3 regions of the Marinobacter apostichopi genome follow, and region 1 is predicted to be linked to each of the others. Evidence: predicted binding sites of a transcription regulator. Region 1 holds the regulator's gene; each other region holds the start of a gene.
What was found. The regulator sigma-54, encoded in region 1, starts transcription at its own class of promoters, with help from an activator protein. The targets are predictions, from matches to a motif close to ANTGGCATNNANNTTGCTNT.

Region 2: a site for sigma-54 is predicted at 1,401-1,420, ahead of flgA (flagellar basal body P-ring formation chaperone FlgA). Genes of this name have one in related genera too.
Region 3: a site for sigma-54 is predicted at 1,384-1,403, ahead of QUE89_RS01480 (ammonium transporter). Genes of this name have one in related genera too.

Annotation. Positions count from the first base shown of each region.
Region 1 is NZ_AP028070.1:2,632,479-2,635,757, reverse strand. Features, by position in the region: gene ptsN (PTS IIA-like nitrogen regulatory protein PtsN) at 1-292, opposite strand, end outside; gene hpf (ribosome hibernation promoting factor) at 379-687, opposite strand; gene QUE89_RS12100 (RNA polymerase factor sigma-54) at 799-2,325, opposite strand; gene lptB (LPS export ABC transporter ATP-binding protein) at 2,488-3,213, opposite strand; gene lptA (lipopolysaccharide transport periplasmic protein LptA) at 3,191-3,279, opposite strand, start outside.
Region 2 is NZ_AP028070.1:1,716,154-1,719,432, reverse strand. Features, by position in the region: gene QUE89_RS07940 (CheR family methyltransferase) at 1-405, opposite strand, end outside; gene QUE89_RS07935 (chemotaxis protein CheV) at 443-1,372, opposite strand; gene flgA (flagellar basal body P-ring formation chaperone FlgA) at 1,559-2,260, shown strand; gene flgM (flagellar biosynthesis anti-sigma factor FlgM) at 2,491-2,817, shown strand; gene QUE89_RS07920 (flagella synthesis protein FlgN) at 2,825-3,279, shown strand, end outside.
Region 3 is NZ_AP028070.1:345,954-349,232, reverse strand. Features, by position in the region: gene pomA (flagellar motor protein PomA) at 1-295, shown strand, start outside; gene QUE89_RS01485 (MotB family protein) at 299-1,249, shown strand; gene QUE89_RS01480 (ammonium transporter) at 1,470-2,678, shown strand; gene QUE89_RS01475 (circularly permuted type 2 ATP-grasp protein) at 2,882-3,279, shown strand, end outside.

The sequences.
Region 1 (3,279 bases):
CGATGGCATCAAACTCAATGCTCTCTTCCAGCGTCAGCAAAACGCCCACCACATGATCAAGCCCTTCCAGCCGACAGTGGGGAATGGCAATGCCTTGGCCAATGCCGGTGCTGCCCAGACGCTCCCGCCCAATCAGATTATTGAAAATCTGAGTCTCGCTGAGAGTGCCGTTATGCTGGTGAATCTGTTCGGCGATGAATTCCAACACCCGCTTTTTACTGGAAGCGGGGACCCGGCACTGGGTCAGCTCTGGCGCAAGAATGTTATCGATGGTTAAGGATGTGTCGCTCATGAATCGACTGCAATTCCGTAAAAAAAAGGCTGCGGCAGGTTAACCTTGCCGCAGCGCGATGAGATGACATGCACGATAACTGGCGTCTAGCGACCGCCGTTGCCGTGCATCCGGTCTACATTCTTTTCCTTGTGCTTGAGGATCTGGCGGTCCAGTTTGTCAATCAGCCCGTCGATGGCCGCATACATGTCCTCGTTTTCTGCCTTTGCGTGTATATCACCACCAACCACGTGCAACGTCGCTTCTGCCATTTGACGAACTTTCTCCACTTGCAAAGTGACCTGGCAATTACTGATGTGGTCAAAGTGGCGTTCAAGTTTCTCAAATTTTTCCGAGACGTAATCCTTCAGTGCGGGAGTCAGTTCTACGTGGTGGCCTGAAATGTTGAGTTGCATAGGCGTCTCCTGTTGTCATCGTGCCGGCCCAGACGGGTCGGGCTGAGGGCTGGCGCGCACTGCGCCGCCAAAGTTTGGTCTGGGGGAGCCCCCTGTGAGGGCAGGGCTCTCCTAAACCAGTCTTTTTCGCTCATTCGAGGGTGGAATATGCATGGCCTCCCGGTACTTGGCTACCGTCCGCCGCGCCACCTTGATTCCTTGATCCCCTAGCATGGCCGCAATTTTGCTATCGCTCAACGGCTTTTTCGGCGTTTCCGCTGCGATCAGTTTCTTGATCATTGCACGGATAGCGGTCGATGAACATTCCCCGCCTTCATCCGTACTGACATGACTCGAGAAAAAATACTTCAGCTCAAAGATGCCCCGGGGCGTATGCATGTATTTTTGTGTCGTGACCCGGGAAATGGTCGACTCGTGCATCTCCACCGCCTGCGCAATATCCGACAGGATCAAGGGTTTCATGGCTTCTTCACCGTGATCCAGAAAGCCCTGCTGGTGTTCAACGATTCGGGTAGCCACCTTAAGCAAGGTTTCGTTACGGCTTTGCAGGCTCTTGATAAACCATTTGGCTTCCTGCAGCTGATCACGCAGGTAGGTGTTGTCGGCACTGCTGTCTGCGCGCCTTATAAGAGAAGCATAGCCTGCATTGACGCGGATGCGTGGTGCAATTTCAGGATTTAACTCAACTCGCCACCGGCCGTTGTGTTTGCGCACGATGACATCCGGAATCACGTAATCAGGCTCGGCGCGATCGATCACGTCTCCGGGCCGTGGGTTCAGGCCAGTGATGAGGGCCAGAACCTCCCGCAATTGATCTTCTTTGAGCCGGCTGCGCCGCAGTAATTGCGCGTAGTCGCGGTTACCCAGCAGATTGATGTAGTGGGTGATCACCAGTCGGGCCTGGGACAGCCAGGGTGTTTCTGGCGGTAACTGGTTCAGCTGGATCAGCAGGCATTCCTGCAAGTCACGGGCAAAAACGCCGGGGGGGTCGAAATGCTGCAGGCGGTGCAGCACCGCTTCAACCTCGTCCAGTTCAACCGGGTCTTCATCCGCATCATCTTGCAGCCCGGCGTGGATGTCCTCAGGTGGGCTGGTCAGGTAACCCCGTTCGTCCACGGCATCCATCAGGGCATGGGCAATGGCCTGGTCCCGCTCGCTCAACGGAGTCAGGTTCAGCTGCCACTCAAGGTGGTCCTGCAGGGTTTCCGTGGGTGAGTTGCGGGTCTCGAAATCGTGATCGTTTTCGTCGTCATTGCGCGCGGAGGTCGCCGGCGCTGACTGATAGATATCGTCCCACGCGGTGTCGACCGGCAGATCGTCGGGGATGGTATCCGGAATCTCATTCTCCGATGACCAGTCGGGCCCGTTTTCGGACTCGTCCCAGTCCGGGGTGGTCTCTGGAGCCGGTTCCGAGGCTGTTTCGCTGGCTGGCTCGTCGTGACTGTTGCTGTCGTCGGTCGACTGGGATTCCGCCTGGTCGTCGTCCTCGGAGGTTTCCAGCATGGGATTGGATTCCAGCGCCTGCTGAATTTCCTGCTGAAGATCCAGGGTGGATAGCTGCAGAAGCCGGATCGCCTGTTGCAGCTGGGGTGTCATGGTCAGACTTTGACCCAGCTTTAACTGTAAGGAGGCTTTCATAACCATGGTTCAGGATCCGTCACTCGTCAGCACTCTGCGTTGCGGTCTGTTCAATAAAAAAGTCGTTATGTGGCCGTCACTTGCCGACATCCCAAAAGAGCCTAGCAAGTTCTTTGCCGAGTTTACTTGCTCAAAGTCACCAACACAATCGGATGCTTGGCGTCACAGTCTGAATTCATTGCCCAGGTAGACTTCTTTCACCTGCTGGTTGGCCAGGATGGTTTCAGAATTTCCGGACGCAATAATGTGACCACCGGAGACAATGTAGGCGGTCTCACAAATGTCCAGGGTTTCCCGCACGTTGTGGTCGGTGATCAGCACACCGATGCCCTTGTCCCGGAGGTGGCGGATGATGTGCTTGATATCGCTCACCGAGATCGGGTCGACCCCGGCAAAGGGTTCGTCCAGCAGGATAAACGCGGGCTCCATGGCCAGGGCGCGGGCGATCTCGACACGACGGCGTTCACCGCCGGACAGGGCCATACCCACGCTGTCGCGAATGTGGGTAATGTGAAACTCTTCAAGAAGCTCTTCCAGCTTGTTTACCCGTTCGGTCCGGCTCAAGCCCTTGCGGGTCTCCAGGATGGCCATGATGTTGTCACGAACGGTCAGTTTGCGAAACACCGAGGCTTCCTGGGGCAGGTATCCGATACCCTTGCGGGCGCGGCCATGCATCGGCAGTGGTGTGATGTCCTGGCTGTCGATAGTGATGCGGCCCCGATCAGCAGGCACCAGCCCGACAATCATGTAAAAGCAGGTGGTCTTGCCGGCCCCGTTGGGACCGAGAAGACCAACGATTTCGCCGCTGCGGATCTCCAGCGAAACGTCAATCACCACCTTTTTGTGTTTGTAGCTTTTTGCCAGGTTACTGGCTCTGAGAACTGCCATCGGATCCCTGTTTGCTTTTGGTACTGCGTGGCTGGATGACCATTTCGACACGGCCGCTACCAGTAT
Region 2 (3,279 bases), 920 kb from region 1:
CCCCGGCCGTTGACGCCGGAACTCTTCCAAAATCATGCCCACCGAATAGGGCTCCTGCCCCGTGGAGCAGGCCGCGGACCAAAGCCGAAGAGGCTGAGCCGTTTTACGCTCGGCAAACTCTGGCAGCAGCTTTTCCTGCAGGATTCGGAACGGATGATTGTCTCGAAACCAGAGCGTTTCGTTAGTGGTCATCGCATCGATGACCACTTCACGGAGGCTCGCCCTACCCGTCCGTTTCAGTCGGTCGAGCAGTTCACCCAGGGAGTTGAGTTCGTTTTCTTCCAGGATTCGACGAAGGCGGCTCTTAACCAGATATTGTTTATTTTCGCCCAGCAAAATGCCGCACGCATCCTGCAGGAACGTTTTGAAGGCTTCATATTCCTGTGGCGTTATTTCCGCTTTCATTGGATCTCTGTTGTTTGTGCATCAGTGAGCAATGGCATCACCCTTGGTCGATGATCTCCATCACTCGCTCGGCCAGTTCGTCAGGACTGAACTTGGCCATGAAGTCGTCTGCCCCAACTTTTTGCACCATGGCCCGGTTAAAGACTCCGCTCAATGAAGTATGTAGCATAATAAACATCTCGCTGATAGCCGGGTCACTTTTACACTTGGTCACCAGTGTGTAGCCATCCATTTCCGGCATCTCGACGTCAGAGATAATGAGGGCCAGGTGATCACGGGCCTTGGAACCATCACTGGTGATCTCTTTCAGGTACTCATAGGCTTGTTTGCCGTCGTTTTTGGTGACCACGTCCATACCAATCGCCGTCAGGCAGCGCTCGATCTGGCGGCGAGCCACCGAGGAGTCATCAACCACCAGGACCGGCAGATTGGCAGGCTCCCGCCCAGCGCTCTTGCTCAAGACCGCTTCGGTAACATCTTCCTTGAGCGGAGAAACTTCTGAAAGAATCTTCTCTACGTCAATGATTTCAACCAGCTTATCATCAATCTTGGTAACGGCGGTGAGGTAAACATCCTTGCCCGCACCTTTCGGTGGCGGAAGGATATCTTCCCAGTTCATATTCATGATCCGATCCACGCCGGTAACCAGGAAGCCCTGGGTTTTCCGGTTGTACTCGGTGATAATCACAAAACTGTTCGCCAGTTCTTCCTGGGGAATCCCCGGCAAGCCAATGGACATGCTGAGGTCAATAATGGGAATGGTCTCACCGCGAGTGTGGGCGACTCCTCGAACCACAGAACGGCTGTTCGGGATGGAGGACAGCTTCGGACATTGAAGAACCTCTTTTACCTTGAACACGTTGATACCGTACATCTGCCGTCCGCGCAGGCGGAACATCAGCAGCTCAAGGCGGTTTTTCCCTACCAGCTGGGTCCGCTGGTTTACGCTATCCAATACCCCTGCCATCTATGCTCTCCTACCTCACCGGGTCATCACCGGCATGTATTTTGCTGTTATTCAGATCATGAACGAGCTGACGAAAAATCGTCACCAACATAACTATCTGCTCGCTTAACGGCCGACGGGGCCAAATCCTTAGGATTTTTCCAGAGTAATGGCCGGACATTGACAGCATAGGACAAAGTGACACGTATGCGCATCACCATTTTTAGCATCGCTCTAGTAATGTCCGGCGTCACGGGCGGCGTATCGGCCCAGACGACGGCCATGGAGATTGAGGAGGCTGCAACGCGCTATCTAACCGCCTTTTCGGAGGCGCAGTCTGAGCAAGGCTATGACGTCACCTTTGAGCCGGGCAGTGTTGACAGCAGGCTTTCCCTGGCTAGTTGTGAGCAGCCATTGGCCGTTGAGTTCACCGGTGATCCCTGGCGCAGCACCCATCCGTCCCTGCAGGTCGCGTGTGACGGTAAACGCCCCTGGCGTATGTTTGTGACCGCGTCGGTTTCCATCAATGGCCCCGCCCTGGTGGCAGCACGACCGCTGGCCCGTGGGGAGCGCATTACCGCCGATATGGTCACCACCGAATCGGTCGTGGTAAATGCCAGTCGCCGAGGCGTGCTGGGCAACGCCGATGATGTACAGGGCATGGAAATTCGTCGGCCAATCAATGCAGGGTCCGTGATTACCCCCGACCTCCTCTCCGCTCCCGACGCAGTGGAACGGGGCGATCATGTTATTATCTTCGCCAAGAGTGGAGCTTTCTCGGTAACATCCCGAGGCAAAGCCCTGGCAAATGCCTCGGTCGGCGAACAGGTATTGGTTGAGAACCTCCGATCTGCCCGGACGGTTCGGGCCAATGTCATCGCACCGGGGCGTGTTGAGATTCCGATGTAACCGAAGTTGGCAGCCTTGACTGGCAACCGGAACTGGCAAGTTTCTGCCGCTCGGCAATAGACTGCCGCCGCCCTCGCCACATCGCATACATAGAGGCGCAGCAGATGGAGAATTGGTAATAAAAATCCGGAATTTTTCACTAAAGGTATGGACGGCCCGGCCGTTACATAGATACACACCCGAGTAAGTCGCGCATCCGCGCGGCACTATACAGGCAAGCAGGTATACATATGTCAGTTGACTTAAATGGAATTGGCCCCGGCCAGGTCAACACCCAGAGAACCACGGCCGATAAGTCCTCCAGCAGCCAGGGCACCCAGCCGGCAAGCAGCGAACAGGCTAAAACCCAGGCCCAGTCCGCTCGCGGCGAAAGCGTTAGCCTCAGCAATCAGGCAAAAAACCTGAAGCAGCTGGAACAGAAGCTGGGTGATTATCCCGAGATGGATGACGACCGAATTGCAGAAATCCGGTCAGCACTCGAGAGCGGAACCTACAAAATTGATGCAGAGAAACTGGCCCAGAAAATGCTTGAGATGGATGAAAGCATTTTTGGGTGAGTAAATCATGGCTGCTATCGATGAATTGAAAGAGCTTCTGCTGCAAGACGTGAAACAGCTTGCGGTTTTGACGGACATCCTTGATAAGGAAAAAGCCTGCCTGTCCGCCTCCGATGTCCGTGCGCTGCAGGCGCTGACCGCAGAAAAAAATCAGCTTCTCGCACAGATAAGGGAGCGGGCAAAACAGAAGATCCACGCTCTCGTCGCCATGGGCTACAAGCCGGAGAGCGGTGCACCTTCCCGATTTATTCAAAGTGCCGGCCTGACCGAACTTATTGATCTCTGGAAACGTGCCGATGAGCAAATGCGCCAGTGTCAGGCCCTGAATCAGCACAACGGGCGGGTTATGGGCCACCTGCAAAAACGCCTCTCACGACTGACCGATATTTTCCGCGGTGCTACCGGCCAGCAAAAGCTTTATGGCCAGCAAGGCCAGCAGACCTCAGTATCAAGCAGAACCAT
Region 3 (3,279 bases), 1.5 Mb from region 1:
TCTGGTGCAGATGCTGTCGAACATGGAAGACCCCAAATCCATCGGCCCAGCCATGGCCGTGGCACTGCTGACCACCCTGTACGGTGCCATGCTCGCAACCATGATCGCCTCTCCCATCGCCGACAAGCTGTCGCTGCGGATGACCGAAGAGGCACGCATGCAGTCCCTGTACATTGATGCCCTGGTCGCGGTTCAGGAAGGCACCAACCCACGCGTGATTGAGCAGCTTCTATCGAGCTACCTGTCGCCGAAAGAGCGCGCCAAGGTTGGCGAGCCAGAACCAGCCAACGGGTAGGTCATGGACGAGCTTCCAGAAGAGGAAAAACCGGGCATCCCGGCCTGGGTTGTTACCTTCGCCGACCTGATGTCGCTGCTGATGTGCTTCTTCGTGTTGCTGCTGTCGTTCTCTGAAATCGACGCCATGAAGTTCAAGCAGATCGCCGGTGAGCTGTCGAAGGCCTTCGGGGTTCAGCGCGAAGTGCCGACTCTGGACATTCCCATGGGCACCAGCCCGATTTTTGACAAGTTCTCGCCGGCGCCGCCTGAGCCCACCGTGGTGAACGAGGTTCGGCAGACCACGTCAGACCAGAAGCCGGAGCTTCAAACTCTCAAAAGTCCAACCGAGCAGGCCATTGAGGCCGCAACCCAGGACCAACTCGACCAGAGCACTCAGGACATAACCAAGGTGCTGGAAGAGGCCATCGAAGATGGCCGCATCAATGTGGCCCAGGATGAGGATCAGCGCAGGATCGTGATTCGCATTGAGGAAAAAGGCTCCTTCCCTTCCGGCTCTGCCGATCTGACCTACGATTTCGAAACCTTGCTGCTGGACATGGCGGATGTGCTCGCGGAGATCCCAGGCAGGCTAACGGTAGAAGGACATACCGACGACATCCCCATTCGCACGTCCCGGTTCTACAGCAACTGGGATCTCTCGGCAGCACGAGCCGCGGCCGTAGCCAATGCCCTGTTGGCGGTGGAAGAGGTTGAACCGACCCGATTGGCAGTGAAGGGCCTGGCGGACACCAAGCCCCGGGTCAGCAACGACACCGTGGAAAGTCGCGCCAAGAATCGCCGGGTGGAAATCATTGTTGATCTTTCAGGCCCGCTGCAAGAGCAGGAGGTCGAACTCCGGGAACTGGTGGAGTCAGGCGCCCTGGACCAGGAAGCGGTGATTGATTTTGAAGCGAACCCCACGCCTGAGATCCTTCTCGACGACAATAACCCGGACAATAACATCACCTGGTAATCGGCCTCGCCGAGTGCCCATATCAGTGCAAACCCGACATGAGCGCACTTTTTTGGTGCGAAAATTCCATTAAGAGCACCATCTTACCTTCCCTCTCCCCTAGCAACTGACTAACGTCGCTACTTTTGCATCGTTTTGGAACGCCTCTTGCTTCTGTGCACCCGACCAATGCACAACAAGCCCATCCGAGGCCAATAAAACAATTCAGGAGCGAAAACCCGTGGACATCACGAGTGCAGTACATACCCTGACTGAGAGCGCTAACACGCTGTTCATCCTTATCGGTGCCATCATGGTACTGGCCATGCACGCCGGTTTTGCCTTCCTTGAAGTGGGCACTGTGCGTCACAAGAACCAGGTCAACGCCCTGGTCAAGATCATGACCGATTTCGGCGTCTCTGCCGTGGCCTACTTCTTCGTGGGTTACTACGTCGCCTACGGCAGCCACTTCATGACCGGCGCGGCAGAACTGACCGCCAGCAATGGCTACGAGCTGGTCAAGTTCTTCTTCCTGATGACCTTCGCGGCCGCCATTCCGGCCATCGTCTCCGGCGGCATTGCCGAGCGCGCAAAGTTCTACCCCATGCTGATTGCTTCCGCCCTCATCGTGGCCCTCGTGTACCCGTTCTTCGAAGGTCTGATCTGGAATGGTAATTTTGGATTCCAAGCCTGGCTTGAGAGCCAGTTTGGTGCATCTTTTCACGACTTCGCCGGCTCCGTTGTGGTGCACGCCGTGGGTGGCTGGATCGCCCTGGCCGCGGTTCTGCTGCTCGGCGCTCGTAACGGCCGCTACCGCAACGGCCGCGTGGTCGCCTTTGCCCCGTCCAACATTCCATTCCTGGCCCTGGGCGCCTGGATCCTGACCGTAGGATGGTTCGGTTTCAATGTTATGTCCGCGCAAACCCTCGACGGCATCAGTGGCCTCGTAGCGGTGAACAGCCTGATGGCCATGGTCGGCGGCATCCTGGTGGCCATGCTGGTGGGTCGCAAGGACCCGGGCTTCATCCACAACGGACCGCTGGCCGGCCTGGTGGCCGTTTGTGCCGGCTCTGATCTGATGCACCCGGTAGGCGCACTGATCACCGGCGGTATTGCCGGCGCCATCTTCGTGTACCTGTTCGAATGGGCCCAGGCCAAGATTGAGCGCCTGGACGATGTGCTGGGTGTCTGGCCGCTGCACGGCGTCTGCGGTGTCTGGGGTGCGATTGCCTGCGGTATCTTCGGCCAGGAAGCCTTCGGTGGCCTGGGCGGTGTCAGCCTGATGTCCCAGATCATCGGTTCCGTTGCGGGGGTTCTGGTGGCTTTCGTAGGCGGTCTGATTGTATACGGCGTTATCAACGCCATTTCCGGCCTGCGCCTGACTGATGAAGAAGAGTTCAACGGCGCGGACGTCAGTATTCACCGTATTGGTGCAACTTCCGTCGAATAAGGCGATTTGGTAACACTTTGAAGCAGGCGGCCACGTGGCCGCCTGCTTTCGTTTTAACCCCTGAATTGACAGAACGGCCGTACTCTCCTTTGCTGTAAGACAGGGCATGACACCATCAACAGAGCCGATGGCCCGCCTTTTGCTGCCCATTACCGTATTGAGTGCCAACTTCACCGGCACCCTTCAGGGAGACGAACAGAATCATGTTGATTGAGACGCCGGACGCAGGTCTGTTTGATGAGCTGTTCGATGAGAACAACCGAGTGCGGCCACATTGCCGTATGCTGGAAAACTGGTTACTCGAATCGGATGAAAACCTGATCGCGGAAAAGCGCCGCGAAGCCGATGTGTTGTTCCAGCGCCTGGGCATTACCTTCAACGTCTACGGTGAGGATCAGGGTGCCGACCGACTGATCCCGTTTGACCTGATTCCACGGATCATTTCCGCCAGCGATTGGCACAAACTCCAGGCCGGCCTGCGCCAGCGAGTAACGGCGCTGAACCGCTTCCTGCACGACATCTACCACAGCTACGAAATCGTTAAAGCTGGCGTAATCAGTGCCGAGCAGGTGTTTGCCAACAGCCAGTATCAGCCCGGCAT